Regions from separate parts of the Arthrobacter sp. sptzw42 genome, predicted to be linked through region 1. Evidence: predicted binding sites of a transcription regulator. Region 1 holds the regulator's gene; the other holds the start of a gene.
The links. The regulator LexA, encoded in region 1, represses DNA repair genes until DNA is damaged. The targets are predictions, from matches to a motif close to TCGAACANNTGTTCGA.
Positions count from the first base shown of each region.

Region 2: the regulator LexA is predicted to act here: its motif matches at 2,043-2,058, upstream of AC5RT4_RS06115 (LysM peptidoglycan-binding domain-containing protein).

Region 1 covers NZ_JBNHEX010000017.1:29,954-34,227, reverse strand. Annotated here, with positions in the region: gene AC5RT4_RS16620 (histidinol-phosphate transaminase) at 1-930, opposite strand, end outside; gene AC5RT4_RS16615 (LysM peptidoglycan-binding domain-containing protein) at 1,062-1,418, opposite strand; gene lexA (transcriptional repressor LexA) at 1,784-2,515, shown strand; gene AC5RT4_RS16605 (ATP-dependent DNA helicase) at 2,583-4,274, opposite strand, start outside.
Region 2 covers NZ_JBNHEX010000004.1:28,345-32,618, reverse strand. Annotated here, with positions in the region: tRNA gene AC5RT4_RS06125 (tRNA-Tyr) at 105-186, shown strand; gene AC5RT4_RS06120 (CBS domain-containing protein) at 372-803, shown strand; gene AC5RT4_RS06115 (LysM peptidoglycan-binding domain-containing protein) at 966-1,844, opposite strand; gene AC5RT4_RS06110 (potassium channel family protein) at 2,197-2,928, opposite strand; gene AC5RT4_RS06105 (acyl-CoA thioesterase) at 3,008-3,553, shown strand; gene AC5RT4_RS06100 (thioredoxin family protein) at 3,681-4,094, shown strand; gene AC5RT4_RS06095 (putative quinol monooxygenase) at 4,169-4,274, opposite strand, start outside.

The DNA of each region.
Region 1 (4,274 bases):
ATTGGAATCGGAGGCCGCCGGCTTGAGGCCCAACCGCGTCAGTCCGGCCACAATACGGTCGCGCTGCTTTTTGATGTCTTCAACATCGGCCAGCAGCGCCTCGCGGTGCTGGAGGGCCGCGAGGGCAGTTGCCTGGGTTACAGCCGACAGGTGGTACGGCAGGCGCACCAGCCTCAGTGCGTCGGCAACTTCCGGAGCCGCGGCCATGTAGCCCAGGCGCGCTCCGGCGAGGGCGAAGGCCTTGCTCATGGTCCGTGAAACGATCAGCCGCTCCCGGCCCGGCAGCAGGGTCAGGGCGCTCGGCGTCCCGTCGTGTGCGAACTCGTGGTACGCCTCGTCCACGATGACGATGGTCTGGCTGGCGTGCCCGGCCTCGTAGACGGCCTCCACCACATCGAGCCCCAAACCTGTTCCCGTAGGGTTGTTCGGCGAGCAGAGGAAAACAATGCTGGGCTGCAGCTCCTTCACTTGAAGTGCTGCGGATTCTGCACTGAGGCCGTAGCCGTCAGCGCGCTGGCCCACGATGTATTCCGTGTCCGTGCCACTGGCAAGCAAGGGGTACATGGAGTACGTGGGCGGGAAGCCCAGCGCGGTGCGGCCGGGACCACCGAAAGCCTGGAGAATCTGCTGGAGTACTTCGTTGGAGCCGTTGGCCGCCCAGACATTCGACTCGTCCAGGCCATGCCCCAAGTATTCCGCCAGAGCCTTGCGCAGCTCCGTGAACTCGCGGTCCGGGTAACGGTGGAGGCCTGCGGCCGCGTCCGTAACGGCGGCGGTGATGGCGGCCCGTACGTTCTCAGGGACACCATGGGTGTTCTCGTTGACGTTGAGGAGGATAGGGACGTCCAGCTGGGGTGCGCCGTAGGGGGTAAGCCCACGAAGGTTGCTGCGGAGGGGTAACCGGTTGAGGCGCTCTAGCTGGTCATTCACCTGAACAGTTTAGTGCCAGCCCGGGGAGCCGGAAAATGTGACGGCTTCCCGTTCGCGCTGAGCCGGCCTTCACGACGGGCCATCAACGTCCTGTCCGCGTTGGCCTCCAGCAGCCGGCGGGTGAGCGGCACCTACCGGGTGGGGACGTACAACTGCTGCCCCGGGAAGACCGCGCCGCCGGTCAGGTTGTTCAGTTGGACGATGTCAGCCACGACGTCACGCGCATCCCGCTCCGGGGCAACGCTCCCGGCGATAGCCCACAAGGATTCCCCTGCCTGGACGGTAACGGTAACGGCAGGGGTAACGGACAGGTCAGCCGCCGAATCGGAGGCCTTTGCCGGCGAGTTGAAGAATCCGGCCAGGGAAAGCAGCAGGGCCGCGAGCAGGACCAGGGGAATGCCGATCAGGACGATCTTCCCGCGGCGCGTCAGGCGCAGGGGCGGCAGGGGCACAGGCCCCTCCTCCGGCCTGGCCTCAGGCCCGGACAAGTAGTGCACTGAAAATGAATCCCGCGAAGCAGATGTAGCTGACATGACTTAGCCCTCCTGGACCGTACTGTGCTGCCCGATATTCCCCTCCGAAGCCGCCGCCTTGGCGGCCCTTGCCGCCTGTTTTCGAATGGCTTCGACCGGAGTAGAACAAATGTTCGAACTTTGCTCCCTCTGTTTTAGCACTTATCAACGAACATTGTCGAGACTCGCTAGAACAGATGTTTGAAAAAGCAATGTGGCTGGCCTAGTTTTGAGAGAAAGAACAACCACTCTGAAAGTTGATCAGCAGGGTCTGACAATTCCGGCGTGAACTTCAGGTCCGGGCCACAGGAGTCCGGGGCAACCGAAAGGCATTGGCGAATATGGCAGCAGCAGCCGCCGGGGGCAGGGCAACCTCCCAACCGAAGAAGACCGCCAAGGGCCTGACGCCGCGGCAGAAAAGGATCCTCGAGACCATCCAGCGCTCGGTCAATGACAACGGGTATCCGCCGTCCATGCGCGAGATCGGTGACACCGTGGGCCTGGCAAGCCTGTCCAGCGTCACGCACCAGCTTTCGCAGCTGGAAAAGCTTGGCTACCTGCGGCGCGATCCCAAGCGGCCGCGCGCCATGGAAGTGTTGATGCCCCTTACCCTCGACGGTGGTTCATCCAAGCAGGCGGCGGAGCCTGCCCCTTCCCTTCAGGGGGCCGGCACCGTCACCGTTCTTCCCACCGCCATGGACACAGCCATGGTCCCCCTTGTGGGCAGGATTGCTGCCGGTGGTCCCATCCTGGCTGACCAGCAGGTGGAGGACGTCCTGCCGCTCCCCCGCCAGCTCGTGGGCCAGGGGGAACTGTTTATGCTCAAGGTGGCCGGTGATTCCATGGTGGACGCTGCCATCTGCGACGGCGACTGGGTGGTGGTCCGCCGCCAGGCAGATGCGGCCAATGGAGATATTGTTGCTGCCCTGCTTGACGACGAAGCCACTGTTAAGACTTTCCGTCAGCGCGACGGCCACACCTGGCTGCTCCCCCAGAACACCCAGTACGAGCCCATCCTTGGCGACCACGCCACCATCATGGGCAAGGTAGTGTCGGTGCTCCGCTCGCTTTAAACGGCCCCGGAGTTCGAACACACCTGTGCCTCCAGCTATGAGCGCCCCGGCCCGTCAGCCGGGGCGCTCAAATCTTTTCCTTGGCCAGCCTCTCCAGCGCCGCCATGGCTGTTTTCCTGTCCGTAGTGGACCAGAACGGCGGCAGGGCACCGCGGAGGAATCCGGCGTAGCGTTCCGTGGCCAGCCTGGAATCAAGCACCGCCACCACGCCTTTATCCCCGGTTGACCGGATCAGCCGTCCCGCGCCCTGTGCGAGCCGGATGGCGGCGTGGGTGGCCGAAACTGACATGAAGCCGTTGCCTCCCGCCTGCGCAACTGCCCGGGACCGGGCTGTCATCAGGGGATCATCGGGCCGGGGGAAGGGAATCCGGTCGATGACCACCAGTCGGCAGGAGCCCCCCGGAACGTCCACGCCCTGCCACAGGGACATCGTGCCGAACAGGCAGGTGTCAGGTTCGTCCGCGAACTGCTTCACCAGGGCCGTCATGGTGGAGTCGCCTTGGCACAGGATGGTCATTCCCAGCTTGGGCCGCAGCGCATCGGCCGCTTCTTCTGCCGCCCGCCGGGAGGAGAACAGGCACAGCGCCCCGCCGTTTGATGCCCTGATCAGGGCCTCAAGTTCGGCCAGCGCTTCCGGGGATGCTCCGCGGCCGGGCTTGGGCAGGTGACCTGCCACGTACAGGATTCCCTGCCTGGAATAGTCAAAGGGCGATCCCACATCAACGCCCGTCCAGCTGGGCGCCCCCTCTCCCACAAGCCCCAGCCCGCCGGCGGCGGGCTCAAAGGCTGAACCGATTGCCAGGGTGGCGGAAGTCAGCACCACAGTGTGGTTCGCGAACAGGCCCTCGCGCAGCCGCCCTGCCACGGACAGCGGCGCAATATTGATCAGCGCGGGAGCTGTTTCGTCGGGCTGGGAGTACCCCTGCTGGGGGTCAAAGGAACTGGCGCGGGAAAACCAGACCACTTCCCGGTTCTCCCGGGCGGCGAGGAGACGTTCACACAGTTCCAGGATGAGCATCAGCCGGGAGCGCGCCAGTTGCCTCCCGCCGTCGGCAGTGGTGCTGCTGTCCCCCTTGGAGTCGGAAAGTGCGGCGCGGCAGGCTTCACGCAACTGGTCCACGCAGTCCAGCTGCTCATCGTTGAGGCCATTGGGAAGCAGTCCATTGGGAACTCCGGCAAGGGCGGCTTCAAGGTTGGCGGCAGCCGCACTAAGGGCATCCACGGTAACGGCCGTATGCTTGCGCGCTCCCGCAGCTGCGGTATGGACCATGGCCACCGAGAGCTGCCCCGAAACGGCGCCGGTAACCCTGTCCTGGAGTTCGTGTGCCTCGTCAACCACAACGACGTCGTATTCGGGCAGCACCGCGAGGCCTTCGAAGGCACTGACGGCGAGCATGGCGTGGTTGGTGACCACGACGTCGGCTTCGGCGGCGTCCTGGCGTGCGAGTTCGCTGAAGCATTCTGCTGCCATGGGGCACTTCTGGGCGCCCAGGCACTCCATCGAGGTCACCGAGACCTGCCGCCAGGCCCGGTCAGTGACACCGGGCAGGAGCTCATCACGGTCTCCCGTAGTGGTCTTCTCCGCCCATTCCCGCAAGCGGACCACTTCCTTGCCCAGCTGGGAAGCGGGACCGCCCACAGCTGCAGCAAAGTGCGGGACACTGGTGTCCTCGCCGAGCGCAAACAGCTGGCCCTCTGCAGGTTCCTCGGAGGGAAACCCGCCTTCGAGCTTGTGCCGGCAGACGTAGTTGGACCGTCC
Region 2 (4,274 bases), on a different contig from region 1:
CGGAAGTTCTGTAAAGTTGTCTTGCCCGCGGTTACTGGAAGCGGAACGGCCCGGAAACGGACGTTCCACGGACTGCAGCCGGGGGTGATCTTCTTTTGAAGTTCGGCAGATTACCCGAGCGGCCAAAGGGGGCTGACTGTAAATCAGCTGGCAACGCCTACGGGGGTTCGAATCCCTCATCTGCCACCCAAGGAAAAGCCTCCGGAACCCCAGGTTCCGGAGGCTTTTCCGTGTCCCGCAAAGAGTCTGCATCCACGCCTTTACAACCAGCCGACCGCCGTCGACACGGGCCGTCCCCGGGCGTAGGCTGACAGCATCGGCGCATGCGCCCGATGCCCTGCGTCGATTAGGAAATCGATAAAGGAGGATCAATGAGTGCCGTACGTGAATTCATGACGACGGACGCACAGTGTATTAAGGAAAACCAGACCCTCGCCGACGCCGCCCTCATGATGCTGGATCTGGACTGCGGGTCGCTGCCGATCTGCGGTGACGACGGCAAGCTGAGGGGCATGATCACCGACCGCGACATCGTGCTCAAGTGCGTAGCCGCCGGGCGCGATCCCCGCGAAATGATGGCCCGTGACCTGGCCACTGGCCGGCCCTACTGGGTGGATGCCGACGCGAATGTTGATGCCGCCATCGAAATGATGGAAAAGTACCAGGTCCGGCGGCTTCCGGTTATCGCGGACCACAAGTTGGTGGGCATCATCAGCCAGGGAGACATCGCCCGCAACTACTCCGAACAGCGTGTGGGTGAGCTCGTGGAGCACATCTCGGAGCGCAAACGGATGAACGCCTAGCCCTGCTTCCCTGAGGGAATGTCCCGCAGAACCAACGCCACAGAGTTCGCTTCGTGGCGTTACTTTATGTCCATGCATGCGCCCCTGCCGCAGCCCAGACAAGCAACAGCCGCGGAAAGGCCCGGACGTCGGCCCAGTTTCAACCCGGCTAGTTCACCCCGGCTAGTTCAGTGCGATCAGGAGCATCTGGCTGGTCCCCGGAATGCAGGTCTGCAGGATGGCCCGCGGGAAACCACCGAACACTGCGATGACGTCATTGGTGGTTCCCGGGTTGGGTACCTGGCCCCTCGCGGTTGCTGTGTAGGTTCCGTAGCCCGGGATCTCTACCGTCTCACCCACCCCAATTCCGGAGAAGCGCCCCCAGCCCCCGCAGAAGTCGTGTTCGGTGATGAAAAGCGAGTAGCCGTCGTTCGGGGTGTAGTGGATGGGGCCGATGCAGGCGTCCACCATGGATTGCCCGCCGGCGCCGACCACGTAAATGGTTCGGATTGCCGGAGCAGCCGGAACCACCGGAACAGGAGCAACGGGTGCCGGCGCCACGGCCAGTGCCGGAGCGCTGGCCACGGCGGCTGCCCCCTCGGGTGTTGCAGGGGCTGGACCGGAAAGAATCAACGTCTGATCTGGCGGCTCAGGGGCTGGCGCGGGGGCGACAGCGGGCGGAACAGGAGGTGGCGCCTGCGCTTCCATTGCAGGGGGCACCGCCGCAGGTGCGGCCGCGGGAACGGCCGGCTGCTCCTGCCCGTCGCCGGAAGAGGTCCCGGAGGAATCGCCTTCGGCCGCAGCCTGGCCAGCCGCGTCAACGCGGGCGGCCGGTTCCGGCGTCCCGGCAACGGGGGCAGCCGCAGTCGAGTCCTGCAGCAGTGACGTGGCCGGGGCAGCGAGCGCACCGACTCCCACCGCCGCCACTACGGCGGCAGCGGCCATCCCGGCCCACAGCCTGTTCATGACGGTGGGCGGGGCAGCCGTCACGCCGGAGCGGAAAGCGTTTGTGGTGAAACTGCGTCCTGGTGGTTCGGAGGTTTGAAACTTCGGCTGGTTCATGGGATAGCCCATCGGGGTTCGGTCCAGCCAGGCAGCTGCAGGCGCACGAAGCGAAGGCGGGACGGAGCGCGTGTGATGCGCCGGGGCGGTCCCCTTCCAGGCTGGCCGCCGTCGGCACAAGATGGAGTGTCCGCATACCCAGAAGATACGGAAGCTCCGCGAGGAGGCACTGCCATCCGGAAGCCACCCGGTGAACAGGCCAGCACATGTTCGGTCCTAGGATTCCCGAGTCTAGGAAGTGTGCATCCTGCGGGCACCAGTAGGAATTACCCGAATATCCTTGCCGGGTACTCGGGCGTTCAGCCCCGGATACTCAGTCTGATTCCGCCCACTTACCGGGCATCAGCCTGTGCTAGCGGCTGGGCTGGTCCTTCAGCGCAGCGACTTCCCGGCGAAGCGCAGCCAGTTCCGCCACGAGTTCTGCCAGCTCCGCCCGGACCGGCGCCTCAGCATCGGCCACGGCCTCAGCAGTGTCCTCCACACGCTGGACCAGCCAGGACGCGATGGAGGCCGTCACCACACCCAGGACGGCAATTCCGCTCATCATGAGGGCGGCTGCGACCATCCGCCCAATCGGTGTCACGGGGTACATGTCCCCGTAGCCCACGGTGGTGATGGTGGTCATGGCCCACCACAACGCGTCTCCAAAGGTAGTGATCCTGGCATCCGGGACAGTCTGTTCCACGTCAAGGACGGCGAGTGCGCCCACAAACACCAGCATCGCCGCAGACCCTGCCACATACGTGACCACGCGTCCCCGCAGCGTGTCCCCGAGCGTGCGGTGCAATACGGACAGCAGCGTCACCAGCCGGAGCAGGCGCAGCGGCCGGAAGAACGGCAGCACCACAATAAGCAGTTCATGCAGGTTCCGGAGAAACCAGCTGCCCCGGTCATCCGCCAGCCACAGGTTAACTAAGTAGTCCACGGCAAAGATACCCCAGGTCGCCCACATGACAGCCTCAAGCCAGAAGGCGCTACTGCCTTCGATGCGGCCCAGCACCTGCCATGCATACGCCGCCAGGAAGATGAGCGCCGTCACCGTGAGCGGCCAGTCCGCGAGGTCCCGGTAGCGATGTTGGGTCATGCAGGAAATCCTACGTGGGTCAGGCCGGGCGTCTTCGTGCTTGATCCCGCCCGACATTACCCGTAGGTAACATGATCGAATGCACCTGCTTCTGCGAACCCTCCTGCTGCTCTTCACCTCTTCCCGCCGCCCGCCGCTGACGGTTTGGGACAGTTCCTCGCTTCCGCTCAGGGTGCTGCCCACCGACATCGACATCGCCCTGCACGTCAACAACGGAATGTATCTTTCCCTGCTGGACCTGGGCCGGTTTGACCTGATGGCGCGAAGCGGAGTCTGGAAGCGGATGCGCCGCCGCGGGTGGGGCCCGGTGGTGGCCGCAGAAACCATCGCCTTCCGGAAGTCCCTTCAGCTGTGGCAGCAGTACACCATCGAAACACGCATCATCGGCCTGGACGCTAAGGCCATCTACTTCGAGCAGCGCATGGTAGCCGACGGCGAGATCTACGCCCGTGCCCACATCGCCACCCGCCTGGTCCACAAGGGCAGGCCGGTCAGCCAGGAGGAGATCCTGCGGGAGTTCGGCGGCCCGCCGTCGGACCTGGTGCTTCCGGATTGGGTACACGAGTGGCGAGCTTCCAGCGCACTGCCGGGAAGCCGGAGGCCTGCGCCGCACGTTTGGGGCTAGCCCTCCCGGGCAGAGCTCCAAGGTCTCCCCGGGTCCGCTGTGCAGGCCCGGTTATTCCCAATGACGCGGGGAGCGAACAAACGGCCGCGGCCGCGACATCCCGGGCGGCCGCGCGTACCGTTGACTCATGGCTACCGTTGACATCACAGGTGAACAGTTCGCGTCGATTATCGAGGGCAATGACATTGTCCTGGTGGACTTCTGGGCAGAATGGTGCGGCCCCTGCAAGCAGTTTGGGCCCACGTACTCCACCGTTTCCGAGAAGCACCCGGACGTCCTCTTCACGAAGGTGGACACGGAAGCGGAGCAGCAGCTCGCCGCCGAGGCAGGCATTTCCTCAATCCCCACCCTGATGGCTTTCCGCGAGAAGGTGCTGGTGTTCTCACAGCCCGGAGCCCTGAACGCACAGCAGCTGGAACAGGTGGTTGACGCCGTCAAGGCGCTGGACATGGACGAGGTCCATGCCCATGTAGCCCGCCAGCGGGAGGAAGCCGCTGCCGCGGCCGGCCCCCAGGACGGTACGCAGATTCCGGAAGCGTAAACATCCCCCACAACGTAGAAGCGGCGCCCTCCACGAGGAGGGCGCCGCTTCGCTTTAACCGCGTTTAGAAGAAGTTAGAGGCGTTCCAGCTTGACGGGCTCGGCCAGGAGCGCGCTCAGGGACTCGTTCAGGTCCTGCACCGCGATGCCGTTGGAGTGCTTGGTCAGGTCCTCCTCCGAC